4 regions of the Streptomyces sp. DH10 genome follow, and region 2 is predicted to be linked to each of the others. Evidence: riboswitches for the same ligand, from Rfam matches in the RefSeq annotation. Region 2 holds a riboswitch; each other region holds the start of a gene.

Region 1 (3,101 bases), 220 kb from region 2:
GCAGGCCGAGGTCCGTGCTGATCTTCACCGTGCCGGACAGCTGCTGGACGTCCGACTTGGCCATCTTCTCGATGAGCTGCTGGGCGGTGATCTTCGGGAGGTCGGGGTCACCGGAGTCGGCGAGTGCGGGGACCAGCCCGATCGTCGCGGCCGCCACCCCCATCACCGTGACCGGGACGACGTACCGCGCGGCTTTGCGCCGCCCGGAGCGCCGCTCGTCGCCCTCCCCGCCGGTCGTGCTGTCGTCGGATGCGTACGGTGCCATGTGTGCCCTACCTCCGTGGTCGGCGGCGGCTGTCCGTGTCGTCCACGCACTCGTCCCTGTGCCGCCATTCTCACCCGAACTGGTGAGGAGTGGTGTCTTCCGTGGTGTCCATCTGACCAAATCGGCCAGGCAGATACGTCAGACCCCGGGCTCAACTCCACGTACTGCTGCGGTATGACACGACAGCGCCGCTTCTCCCCCGACCCGTAGGGGTCGTACGGGAAAGAGGGGCTAGCCGGCCCGGTGCACGACCGCGTCGGACAGCTCCACCAGCGCCGTCTTCGCGGTGCACTCGGGCAGCGGCGCCAGCGCCGAGCGGGCGTCCTGGGCGTAGCGGATCGTGTCCTGCCGGGCCTGTTCCAGCGCCGGGTGGGCGCGCAGCAGGCGCAGGGCCTCGGCGTGCCGGTCGTCGTCGGTGAGGTCGGAGTCCAGCAGCTCGCACAGGGCGATGTCGTCCGCGAGTCCGAGCCGGGCGGCGCGCTCGCGCAGCCGCAGCACCGGCAGCGTGGGGATGCCCTCGCGCAGGTCGGTGCCGGGGGTCTTGCCGGACTCGTGGGAGTCGGAGGCGATGTCCAGGACGTCGTCCGCGAGCTGGAAGGCGACGCCGAGCCGCTCGCCGTACTGGGTCAGCACGTCCACGACCGTGTCGTCGGCGCCGGACATCATCGCGCCGAACCGGCACGACACCGCCACCAGGGAACCGGTCTTGCCGCCCAGCACGTCCAGGTAGTGCTCGACGGGGTCGCGGCCGTCCTGAGGGCCGGCCGTCTCCAGGATCTGCCCGGTCACCAGCCGCTCGAACGCCTCGGCCTGCACCCGCACCGCCTCCGGGCCGAGGTCGGCCAGGATGTGCGAGGCGCGGGCGAAGAGGAAGTCGCCGGTGAGGACCGCGACGGAGTTGCCCCAGCGGGCGTTCGCGCTCGCCACCCCGCGGCGCACGGCGGCCTCGTCCATCACGTCGTCGTGGTACAGCGTGGCGAGGTGGGTCAGCTCCACGACGACGGCCGACGGCACGATCCCGGGCGCGTACCGGTCGCCGAACTGGGCGGAGAGCATCACGAGCAGCGGACGGAACCGCTTGCCGCCGGCCCGGACCAGGTGCTGGGCGGCCTCCGTGATGAAGGGCACCTCACTCTTGGTGGCCTCGAGCAAGCCTTCCTCGACAGCCGCCATCCCGGCCTGGACATCGGCTTCCAGAGCCTGGTCCCGCACGCTCAGCCCGAACGGCCCGACGTCGGTCACGAGGGGTCTCCTGTCTGCTGGTGTCTGCCGGTGTGTCTGCTGGTGTCTGCCGGTGATTACGCGGTTTGTCGATAGGTCGCTGCCATCACTCGAGTCAGCGTATCCGGTCACGTTTCGATCACCGCCAGCGCCCATGGTTACAGGCCGGGCGGTATCCGATCACGACCGCGATATTTTCGATCAGCTCATAAGAGCAGACATTTATCGACTTACCGGGAAGTAGTGCGTTATATGCGATTTGCCGTATTGAGTAAGCAAATTCCCCTTGGCGTACATTGCCCCACGGACTTGTGATCAGTGAGTTGAATCACGTTATCCCCTGCGACGCCCCACTCCGGCACCGGCCCGTACCTCCTTCCGCCGAAAGCCAGTTGAGCCTTGGCTCCAGCAAAGGATCAAGCGGCTCATATCCCCCTGACCAAGGTCGACCGGCGCGACGTGTGACTCAGGTGCTTGTTCCCGACATGTGCTCTCGCATACGTTCCGGGCCTGTCCGGCGGACGCCGAATCCTGCCACCGCCCGGACTCCCCACACGAACCCACTCACTCACGCATGGCAGGAGCGGGGGACCCAGGTAAGTCGCCGGTCCGCACAGCGGAACGGCTCGGGGTGAAGCCGCCCACGGCATACAGCACCGTGGGCGGCCGGGCACCTCCCGGCCCGAACCCGACAGCTCACCTCGCAGGCGTCGGAGAGGAATATCGCCATGCCCCGAGGCAAGCACCGTCGCCCCAGAAGCAACCAGCTCACCCGCCGTGCCGTGGCCGTCGGCACCGGCGGAGCGGCACTCACCCTCCCGCTGCTCGGCGCGACGCAGGCCGCCGCCCAGCCGAGCCAGAGCGCACCCGCCGCCGCACAGTCCGTGCCGCAGGCGGCCCAGCCCGCCAAGTCCCTCACGTACACCGTGGCCAAGGGCGACTCGCTCTACCGCATCGCGGACAAGTACGACGTGTCGGGCGGCTGGAAGCAGCTCTACAAGGACAACCGCGCCACCGTCGGCGACGACCCGAAGCTGATCCACCCGGGTCTGAAGCTGAAGGTGAAGACGGCCAAGACGGACGCCGTGAAGAAGAAGACGGCGACCAAGTCCTCCGCCCCCGCCAAGCCCGCCGCGAAGCCCGCCGGCGGCGTCGCGAAGGCCACCCAGGCCTCCGCGAAGACCTACGCCGACAACCTGGACGGCTGGATCCGCGAGGCGCTGGACATCATGGCGCAGAAGGGGATCCCGGGTTCGTACGAGGGCATCCACCGCAACATCATGCGCGAGTCGTCCGGCAACCCCCAGGCGATCAACAACTGGGACTCGAACGCCGCGAAGGGCACCCCGTCCAAGGGTCTCCTCCAGACCATCGACCCGACCTTCCAGGCCTACCACGTGGACGGCACGTCGTGGGACCCGTACGACCCGGTCGCCAACATCACCGCGGCCTGCAACTACGCGGCCGACCGCTACGGCTCGATCGACAACGTCAACGGCCCGTACTGAGCCGCCCCGCCCAGCAGTCGTTCGAGGACGACGGCGATGCCGTCGTCCTCGTTCGACAGGGTGACCTCGTCGGCCACGGCCTTGAGTTCGGGATGGGCGTTGGCCAT
Region 2 (3,101 bases):
GTTCCATGCGGGGCACGCGCGCCTGCCTTCAAAAACGGGGCACGCGCGCGTGCGCTTCAAAAAGCGTGAGCGCCCTCACGCGCGCGTGCCCTCGGTGACGTACGGGCTCTCAGGCCGGCCGCACCACGCTGTGGATCGACGACTCGCCGTCGTAGTAGATCGACTCCTCGCGCACATAGGTGCCGGGCTTCGGGGCGTGGATCATCATGCCGTTGCCGATGTAGATGCCGACGTGTGAGAGGTCGTCGTAGAAGAAGACCAGGTCACCGGGCTGTGCGTTGGCCAGGGAAACGGTCGTGCCGGCGTTGACCTGGTCCCAGGTCGTGCGCGGCAGGGTGACGCCCGCGGCCTTCCACGCGGCCTGGGTGAGGCCGGAGCAGTCGTAGGAGCCGGGACCGACGGCGCCCCAGACGTACGGCTTGCCGATCTGGGCGCGGGCGAAGGCGAGGGCCTTCTCGGCCTTGGTGGCGTACGAGGAGTCTGCCGGGGCCGTCGAGGAGGACGAGCCCGTGGAGGACGAGCCCGACGGCGAGGACGAACCGCTCTCCTGCTGCTGGGCGGCCTCCTCCTGCGCCCGCTGCTGTGCGGCCTGCTGCCGGGCCAGCTCGGCGGCCTTGCGGGCGGCCTCCTGCTGCTTCTCCCTCTCGATCGCCGCGAGCCGCGCCTTCTCCTCGGCGGTCAGCTTCGACAGCAGTTCGCGCGCGTCGGCGAGCTTGCGCTGGACGGTCGCCTTGGCCGTCTTCAGGTCGCCCTGCGTCTCGTTGAGCGTCTGGAGGCTCTCGGTGGCCTCCTGACGCTTCTTCATCGTCTCGGACTGCTGGGTGACGTAGTCGTCGACCGCGATCTTCTGACGGCCGGTCATCCGGTCCATCAGCTGGGTCTGGTCGAAGTAGTCCTGCGGGGTGTCCGCGAGCAGGAACGTCGCCGTGTCCGGCGCGGAGGCGCCGGTGCGGTACTGGGCGGCGGCGAAGGAACCCAGCTTCTCCCGTGCCTCGTTGAGCTTCTGGGTGCGCTGCGCGACACCGTCGAGGAGGGTGTCGACGCGCTTGCGCTGCTTCGCGGTCTTCTCCTTGGCCGCGTTGTACTTGTCGGTGGCCGACTCGGCCTGGCGGTAGAGGTCGTCGACCTTCTTCTCGACTTCTTCCAGGCTCGGCTTGTCGTCGGCCTCGGGGGCGGCGTTGGCCGACTGGGACAGCAGGGCCACGGACGTGAGGGCCGCCGTTGCGAGGGCGGGGGTCCGTATGCCTGCGACGCGCGTACCCGCGGGACGCGACTTGCGGTGCGACGCCAAGGGAGGCGACTCCTTCCATGCTCCGCCTACCGGGTTAGCTGTCGGGTTCGGGCGGGTACATCGGAAGGGTTGCCCTACGGCCGTCTCCGCGAAGGGAGCGGGGCCGATTCACCCCAGAGTTCTCGGTTGGGTCCCCGGCTCCGGCTGCCGCTGCGGCACACCGGACTCGGCGGAGGCCGCGCGGCCCGGCGACGTTCGCCGGTGGGGGTCGTGCGGCCTGCCCGCACGGTAGCCAACTCGTGTGGCCCTTGTGAAGGTTGATGGGCGATATGCCCGATACATTTTCGTGACCTTAGCCGAGGGCGTCGCCGAGCGTCATCGGCGGAGGAGGTTTGGTCATGAGTTCGTCATAATTGTGACGGCGTAGCGGGCTGTGATCGTGCGGGGATGCAGGGTGACGAGGGGATCCTTTCGGCGATGTTCTCGGGGCGGCGGCGGGCTGTCAGTGGGGCGCCCTAGACTCGGAGAGCGATGAGCAGCCTCTTTGACGACAGCTTCCTGGCGGACCTCCAGGCCCAGCGGGGCCCCGCGGACGAGCCCCCGCCGCCACCCGAGGACGATCACGTACCGGAGCCGGTTCCGGACGATCTGTTCGGCGGGAAGTTCGACGTGCCCCCGGACCGGGACGCCTACTACCGCGACGGCGCCCCGCGCCCGGTGGTGGACACCGCCACCCTCCTGGAGGGGCTGAACGACAACCAGCGCGCCGCCGTCGTCCACTCCGGCTCCCCGCTGCTCATCGTGGCCGGCGCCGGCTCCGGCAAGACCCGCGTGCTCACGCACCGCATCGCCCACCTGCTCGCCGAGCGGGGAGTGCACCCGGGCCAGATCCTCGCGATCACCTTCACCAACAAGGCCGCGGGCGAGATGAAGGAACGCGTCGAGCAGCTCGTCGGCCCGCGGGCGAACGCGATGTGGGTGATGACCTTCCACAGCGCGTGCGTGCGCATCCTGCGGCGCGAGAGCAAGAAGCTCGGCTTCACGTCCTCCTTCTCGATCTACGACGCCGCCGACTCCAAGCGCCTGATGGCCCTGGTCTGCCGCGACCTGGACCTCGACCCCAAGCGCTTCCCGCCGAAGTCCTTCAGCGCCAAGATCAGCAATCTGAAGAACGAGCTGATCGACGAGGAGGACTTCGCCGCCCAAGCCTCCGACGGCTTCGAGAAGACCCTCGCCCAGGCCTACGCGATGTACCAGTCGCGGCTGCGCGAGGCGAACGCCCTCGACTTCGACGACCTGATCATGACGACGGTCAACCTGCTCCGTGCCTTCCCGGACGTCGCCGAGCACTACCGCCGCCGCTTCCGCCATGTGCTGGTGGATGAGTACCAGGACACCAACCACGCCCAGTACGCCCTCGTCCGGGAGCTCGTCGGCACCTCCGAGCACCCCGTCGACGTACCGCCCGGCCCGGACGACGTCCCGCCCGCCGAGCTGTGCGTGGTGGGTGACGCCGACCAGTCGATCTACGCCTTCCGCGGCGCGACGATCCGCAACATCCTCCAGTTCGAGGAGGACTACCCGGACGCGACGACGATCCTGCTGGAGCAGAACTACCGCTCCACCCAGACGATCCTCAGCGCGGCCAACGCGGTCATCGAGCGCAACGAGTCCCGCCGCCCCAAGAACCTGTGGACCAACGCGGGCGCGGGCGCCACGATCACCGGCTACGTCGCCGACACCGAGCACGACGAGGCGCAGTTCGTCGCCGACGAGATAGACCGCCTCACCGACGCCGGCGAGGCCAAGGCCGGCGACGTCGCCGTCTTCTACCGCACCAACGCCCAGTCCCGTGTCTTCGAAGAGATCT
Region 3 (3,101 bases), on a different contig from region 2:
GCGCGGGAACGCGCTGCGGCCGGCGTACACCGCCGCGTCGTCGAGGATCTCCTCGATGCGCAGGAGCTGGTTGTACTTGGCGACGCGCTCGGAGCGGGCCGGAGCGCCGGTCTTGATCTGGCCGCAGTTGGTGGCGACGGCGAGGTCGGCGATGGTGACGTCCTCGGTCTCGCCGGAGCGGTGGGACATCATGCACTTGAAGCCGTTGCGCTGGGCCAGCTCCACGGCGTCCAGGGTCTCGGTCAGCGAACCGATCTGATTGACCTTGACCAGCAGGGCGTTGGCCGCGCCCTCCTCGATGCCGCGGGCGAGGCGCTCGGGGTTGGTGACGAACAGGTCGTCGCCGACGAGCTGGACCTTGTCACCGAGCTTGTCGGTGATGGTCTTCCAGCCCTCCCAGTCGTCCTCGAACAGCGGGTCCTCGATGGAGACGAGCGGGTACGCGTCGACGAGCTCCGCGTAGTACTCGGTCATCTCGGCGGCCGAGCGGTCCTTGCCCTCGAAGGTGTAGACGCCGTCCTTGTAGAACTCGGACGCGGCGACGTCGAGGGCCAGGGCGATCTGCTCGCCGGGGGTGTAGCCGGCCTCGTTGATCGCCTCGAGGATGAGGTCGAGGGCCTCGCGGTTGGAGCCGAGGTTCGGGGCGAAGCCGCCCTCGTCGCCGAGGCCGGTGGCCAGGCCCTTCGACTTCAGGACCTTCTTCAGCGTGTGGTAGACCTCGGCGCCCCAGCGCAGGGCCTCGGAGAAGGACTCCGCGCCGATCGGGGCGATCATGAACTCCTGGATGTCCACGTTGGAGTCGGCGTGCGAGCCGCCGTTCAGGATGTTCATCATCGGCACCGGCAGCAGGTGCGCGTTCGGGCCGCCCAGGTAGCGGAACAGCGGAAGGTCGCTGGCCTCGGAGGCGGCGTGGGCGACGGCGAGGGAGACGCCGAGGATGGCGTTGGCGCCGAGGGAGCCCTTGTTGTCGGTGGCGTCCAGGTCGAACATGGCCTGGTCGATCAGGCGCTGCTCGGTGGCGTCGTAGCCGACCAGCTCCGGGCCGATCTGCTCGATGACCGCGAGGACGGCCTTCTCCACACCCTTGCCGAGGTAGCGGTTCGAGTCGCCGTCGCGCAGCTCGATGGCCTCGAAGGCGCCCGTGGAGGCGCCGGACGGGACGGCGGCACGACCGGTGCTGCCGTCGTCGAGGCCGACCTCGACCTCGACCGTGGGGTTGCCTCGGGAGTCCAGGATTTCCCGGGCTACGACGACGTCGATGGACGGCACGAGCATCTCCTTCTTCATGTGACGCGGGTACGCGGGCCGCGGGGGCCCGGCGAGGCGCGGGCCGCGGTGGCTCGCGACATGAGCCTAACCGGCTCCGGGCGATCGGCCACCGGGTCGCCCACCCCATGGACAGAACCGAGAGTAAATTGTTTCCGAACGGAACAAAGCCGGATCGCAAAGACCGGCAGAAAAAACCCCGCCCCGGCGCGCACGGGGGATGACGCGCCGGGGCGGGGAGCCCGTGGGGACGGGGGTGGGCCGCTGCTTACTTCAGGTGCAGCTGCTGGCCCGGGTAGATCAGGTTGGCGTCCGTGATGATGTCCTTGTTCAGCTCGAACAGCTTCTCCCAGCCGCCCTCGACCTTCTGCTCGGTCGCGATGGAGCTGAGGGTGTCGCCCTTGACGACCTTGTACTCGCCGTCGCCCTTCTTGACCTTCTTGCCGGTCGGGGTGGTGACGGTCTTCTGGGTCTTCTGGGTCTGGGCCGGGCGCTCGTCGGAGCGGGAGGCCGGCTGCTGCTCGGTCTGGCGGGTCTCGGTGGAGCCGCTGCTCTGCTCGGAGCCGCCGCTGTAGCCGGCGCTCGACAGGCCCTTGCCGCAGACCGGCCAGGCACCCTTGCCCTGGCCCGCGAGGACCTTCTCGGCGATCTCGATCTGCTGGGACTTGGTGGCCTGGTCGGCGGTGGAGGCGTACTTGGTGCCGCCGTAGCCGGACCAGGTGGAGGCGGAGAACTGCAGACCGCCGTAGTAGCCGTTGCCGGTGTTGATCGACCAGTTGCCGCCGGACTCGCACTGGGCGACGGCGTCCCACTCGGAGGCGGTGGCGGCGGAGGCGTTGCCGGCCGCCATCAGCGGGGCGGCGACGGCGGCACCGGTGACACCGGCGATGGCGATGACCCGAGAGGCCTTGGACGGACGGCGGTGCGTGCCCTTGCCGGAAAACAGCATGGAGAGATCCCCTCACCGACGCCTACGAGGTGAGCTGTCGGGTTCGGGCCGGTTGAGTTGCCCGGCCGCGTCCCTCCCGGGACGCGGCTTCACCCCAAGCCGGACCTGCCGTCGAGTTGCCTCAACCGCCGGGCCCGGCACTTACCTTGGGTCCCCCGCTCCTGCCTACGGCGCTTGACGCGACGACTGTTCCCGTGCGGCCGCTGGCAGGATTCGGCGTTGCGGCAGCCGGGGCTCGTGGTGACGAGCGGTCATGACCGTAGACATGCGATCCGCGGAATTTCAAAGACGATCAGGGCTTCTGAGATCTATCTCTCACCGGGCTTATACGGGACATTCGGTACGAACGGTGGCGTGAACTCGCACGGTTTAGGGGTGACTTCCGCCGCCGTTTCCGTACTGCCCCACCAGCTACTCGTCGCCCGCTTCGACCCGTACCGTGAGCTTCTGACCGGGGCGGATGAGGTTCGGGTCGACGCCGACGGCCACCTCGTTGCCGACGTAGAGCGCGCGCCATCCGCCGCTGAGGTCAAGGGAGTCGGCGATGGACCAGAGGCTGTCGCCGGGACGGACGACGTAGGGGCCGTCCGTCGCCTCGCGCGAGGCTTCGTCGCCGCGCGAGGCGTGGCGGCCCGCGACCCCGGACGGACGGCCGTCCTCAGCCGCGGTGTCCTCGTCGGCACTGGGGCCTCGATGGCGGCCGGAGCCGGTGTCGGTGAGGGCCGAAGAGTCGTCGTTCTGTGGCGACTTGTCAGACTTGTCACTCTCGGGACCGGCCGAGGGGGAGCTGTCGGAGTCCTGGTCCTGCGACTGGTCCCGCGGCTGCTCCTGCGTCGAGGAATCGGCGGAATCGGACGACTTGTCGGACTTGGCGGTTTCGTCCTCC
Region 4 (3,101 bases), on a different contig from region 2:
CACGGTCACGCCGCGTGACCCGGTTCCTCACCCCCAGCTCGATGCCGTGCAGGCTCGCGCATCAACCATGGTCCACCTCGGCCTGCCCAGCTTCAGCCAAGTTGCGGTCCGGACCACGGATGCAGACGGCCCCCGCCCCTGATCACCAGTCGCGGTTTGCTGCCTGACTCCAGGCACCTAGGTGCCGGGACCTTCTGGCCTACACCGAAACGCCTGGGGCACCGCCGAACTCAGCGTGATGTCTTGCACTTTGCAGCGATGTGCCTCATGACGCCGCCACCGGCCAACGTCCGTGCATGCTACTTTCGAGGAGGGGCTGCCACGTCTAGCCGAATCTCGCCACGTGGTCAGCTCGGAAATGTCTACCGACCGCATGGAAGGAGCGGTGGGCGAGAGCGGAGGACCCAAGACGACGGGCTCTCTACGGAGTTGCCCTTGGGATGAAGCCGCCCATTAGCGGCCGGGGAAACAGACCCCCGAATCCGACAGCTCACTTCGCAGGCCATCAGACCGGCCGAAAGGCCATGTGATCGCTGTTTGTCTAGCGGTCCGTCTGGTGCTGCCTTGCTGACGGACCGCGGATTCGTGAAGGGACTACCCGATGACGCGTCGGGATCTGAAGCTGTGGGTTGCGATCTCCGTTCTCACATCCTGCTTGATCGGCTCAATTACCTGGTCCATTTCCAGAGAGTGTGACGCAGGCGTCCTTGAGAGCCTCGCTTACGGCGGTGGCGCAACAGTTGCCGTGATGACCATCTGGCTGGGGCTGATTGCCCTCTTCCAGCGCTCCTAGCGCTCACAGGTCGAAGCGGGGTCTGGGGCCGCCCATGAGTTGCCACGCAGCTCGTGGGCGGCCCCTTCGTCTTGTGAGACCCCAGTCGGTAGTTCAGAGAAGCGAGCGACTGGCTCAAGGCCGCGGCCATGCTGGAAAGCATCGCGCTGCACGAGCCGCTGGAGGCGAAGAACGAGTTCTTCGCCTGGCTGGTCGCCGAGACGTTCCTCAGCACCAACGGCGTCGCGCTGGACTACGAGCCGGAGGAAGCCCTCGCGCTCGTCATGCGCGCCAAGCACGGGGCGCCCGCGTCCAGGAGGTCGCCGCGCAGTTGCGCGCCTGGTCCACCGGCTGAGACCCCGGCCAGAACCCCGTCTATCCGTCTCCGTCGGCGGGCACCTCGAAGGTGATGGCCTGCTCGTTGGCGGCCTTCTCCGCTGCACTCAGTCGCTCGATCTTGTACTTCTCGTCCAGAACCTTGGCCTTCAGCCCCCAGGACAGTGCGCGGGCCCGCATTCCGTTGTCCCCGGTGACCACCGTGACCGGTGCCGGTGCGATGGCCTGCTGCAGATAGCAGGCGCGCGCGACGATCTCATCGTCGTTGTTCGGCAGCCGCACGTGCCCGGGCTCGTCCAGGAGGACGTCAACGACGGTGTCCTCGTGCACCACCGCGTGGCCTTCAGCCTCGATCTGGGCCAGAGTCTGCTCCAGGAGCGCGAAGACGGCGCGCGCCCGTTTCCGGACGCCGGTGTCGCGGGTGTCGTACGACTTCTTGTCGATCTCGTCGATCACGACGTGCGGGATCATCACGGACGTGCCGGGGCCGAAGAGCCGCTGCCACGGAATCTTGTCGAAGCGCATGTAGTGCAGCAGGTCGTTGGTGTCCAACACCACCGTCCGCATCCCGTGGTAAGTGAACCGCTCGTGCATCCGGCGCAGTTCATTGGCCAGCTCCATGAAGTACGTACGCACTTCCTGCAGTTCGGTGTTGAGCAGGAACGTCCACCGGTCCGGTGTGAACTGGCCGTGCACGATCGCGTTGTAGCGCTCGCCCCGCAGCCTGGCGGCCACCGACCGGTCGACGAAGGCCTCCAGCAGATCGGTCGTGGCCTGGAGCGTCCACCGGTCGTACTGGCCCACCACCCTGTTGGCGGCCTGCTCCCAGTTCTCGGTCACGCCGTCCGCGGTGCGGGCGATGAAATGGTGGGGTGCGGCGTTCTGGAGGTCGGTGAGCCCCTGATCGGTTAGGCGGTCCAGCAGCGCGATTGCATCAGAGCAGGTCGTTCCGGGCCTCAACAGCATGCACGTGCTCCTCACGGTACGGGCCGTCCGCATCACCGGACCGGGCTGAGCTTAGGCTCCATCCGGTGGAAACGTTCTGGATCACCGCGGTGGCGGTCCTGTGGGGTGCCGGCACCGGCCTGCTCATACCGCGCGCCGCGTACCGGCTTTCCGTGCAGCCCGAGGAACCGTGGCGGGAAGCGTGTCCCGCCGGACACCCCTTCGCCGGCGCCGGGAACGGATGGCTGGGGCGGGCCCGCTGCGCCGACTGCGCCTCTTACGGCCCCAGCACGCCCGTCCTCACCGCCAGCACTGCCGCGGTCTGCGCGGTCCTGGCGGCCGCCACCGGTGCCCGCCCCGAACTGGTGGTCTGGCTGCTGATAGCCCCGGTCGGCGTGTTGCTCGCCATCGTGGACTTCACAGTGGAGCGGTTGCCCGATGTGGTCACGCTGCCGCTCGTCGTGATCACGCTGAGTCTGCTCGGGGTAGCGGCGCTGATGCCCGGTGCTCGCGGCAGCTGGAGGACCGCGCTGCTCGGCTCCCTCGCGCTCGGCGCTTTCTGCCTCGTGCTCTTCCTGATGAACCCCACGGGGTTCGGCTTCGGAGACGTGAAACTCGCCCTGACCCTCGGTGCCGTCACTGGCTGGTTCGGGTGGGTCATCCTGATCGTCGGCACCTTCGCCTGGTTCCTGTTCTTCGCGCTGTACGGGCTCAGCCTCATCGTCGCTCGCCGTGCCGGACGCAAGACGGCCCACCCGATGGGCCCCTTCCTGCTCGCTGGAGCCTGCGTTGGCGTGCTCCTGGGGTCCTTCGGCCGCTGAACGAGGCGAGTTCGCACCTGGTCAGGCTTCGTTGCGCACGACTTTGACTAGCAATTCGGCATCCCGTAAATCGGGGAGGACCGCCTCTGCGCCGACGTCGCGGAGCGCGGCTTCGTCGCTGCGTCCCGGGCCACAACGATCACGCGCATTCCGTCAACCGGGAGCTGTCCATCGCGCGCAAGGCGATTGGCTGGTGGCAGCGCCAGGGCTGGATCGACGGCGATCCG

What was found. Region 2 has a riboswitch for cyclic di-AMP ahead of QC385_RS08835 (C40 family peptidase). Riboswitches for the same ligand answer to the same signal wherever they lie in the genome.
Region 1: another riboswitch for cyclic di-AMP. It lies ahead of QC385_RS07730 (transglycosylase SLT domain-containing protein); the one in region 2 lies ahead of QC385_RS08835 (C40 family peptidase).
Region 3: another riboswitch for cyclic di-AMP. It lies ahead of QC385_RS06310 (transglycosylase family protein); the one in region 2 lies ahead of QC385_RS08835 (C40 family peptidase).
Region 4: another riboswitch for cyclic di-AMP. It lies ahead of QC385_RS15760 (hypothetical protein); the one in region 2 lies ahead of QC385_RS08835 (C40 family peptidase).

The regions. Positions count from the first base shown of each region.
Region 1 is NZ_JARVKU010000003.1:188,554-191,654, reverse strand. Features, by position in the region: gene QC385_RS07740 (LolA family protein) at 1-265, opposite strand, end outside; gene QC385_RS07735 (polyprenyl synthetase family protein) at 497-1,507, opposite strand; cyclic di-AMP (ydaO/yuaA leader) riboswitch at 2,038-2,211, shown strand; gene QC385_RS07730 (transglycosylase SLT domain-containing protein) at 2,215-2,994, shown strand; gene QC385_RS07725 (HAD family hydrolase) at 2,958-3,101, opposite strand, start outside.
Region 2 is NZ_JARVKU010000003.1:407,938-411,038, forward strand. Features, by position in the region: gene QC385_RS08835 (C40 family peptidase) at 110-1,291, opposite strand; cyclic di-AMP (ydaO/yuaA leader) riboswitch at 1,300-1,473, opposite strand; gene pcrA (DNA helicase PcrA) at 1,763-3,101, shown strand, end outside.
Region 3 is NZ_JARVKU010000002.1:583,639-586,739, reverse strand. Features, by position in the region: gene eno (phosphopyruvate hydratase) at 1-1,269, opposite strand, end outside; gene QC385_RS06310 (transglycosylase family protein) at 1,535-2,215, opposite strand; cyclic di-AMP (ydaO/yuaA leader) riboswitch at 2,220-2,398, opposite strand; gene QC385_RS06305 (LysM peptidoglycan-binding domain-containing protein) at 2,627-3,101, opposite strand, start outside.
Region 4 is NZ_JARVKU010000006.1:294,440-297,540, reverse strand. Features, by position in the region: gene QC385_RS15765 (hypothetical protein) at 1-18, shown strand, start outside; cyclic di-AMP (ydaO/yuaA leader) riboswitch at 358-518, shown strand; gene QC385_RS15760 (hypothetical protein) at 922-1,182, shown strand; gene QC385_RS15755 (PIN domain-containing protein) at 1,148-2,074, opposite strand; gene QC385_RS15750 (prepilin peptidase) at 2,140-2,874, shown strand.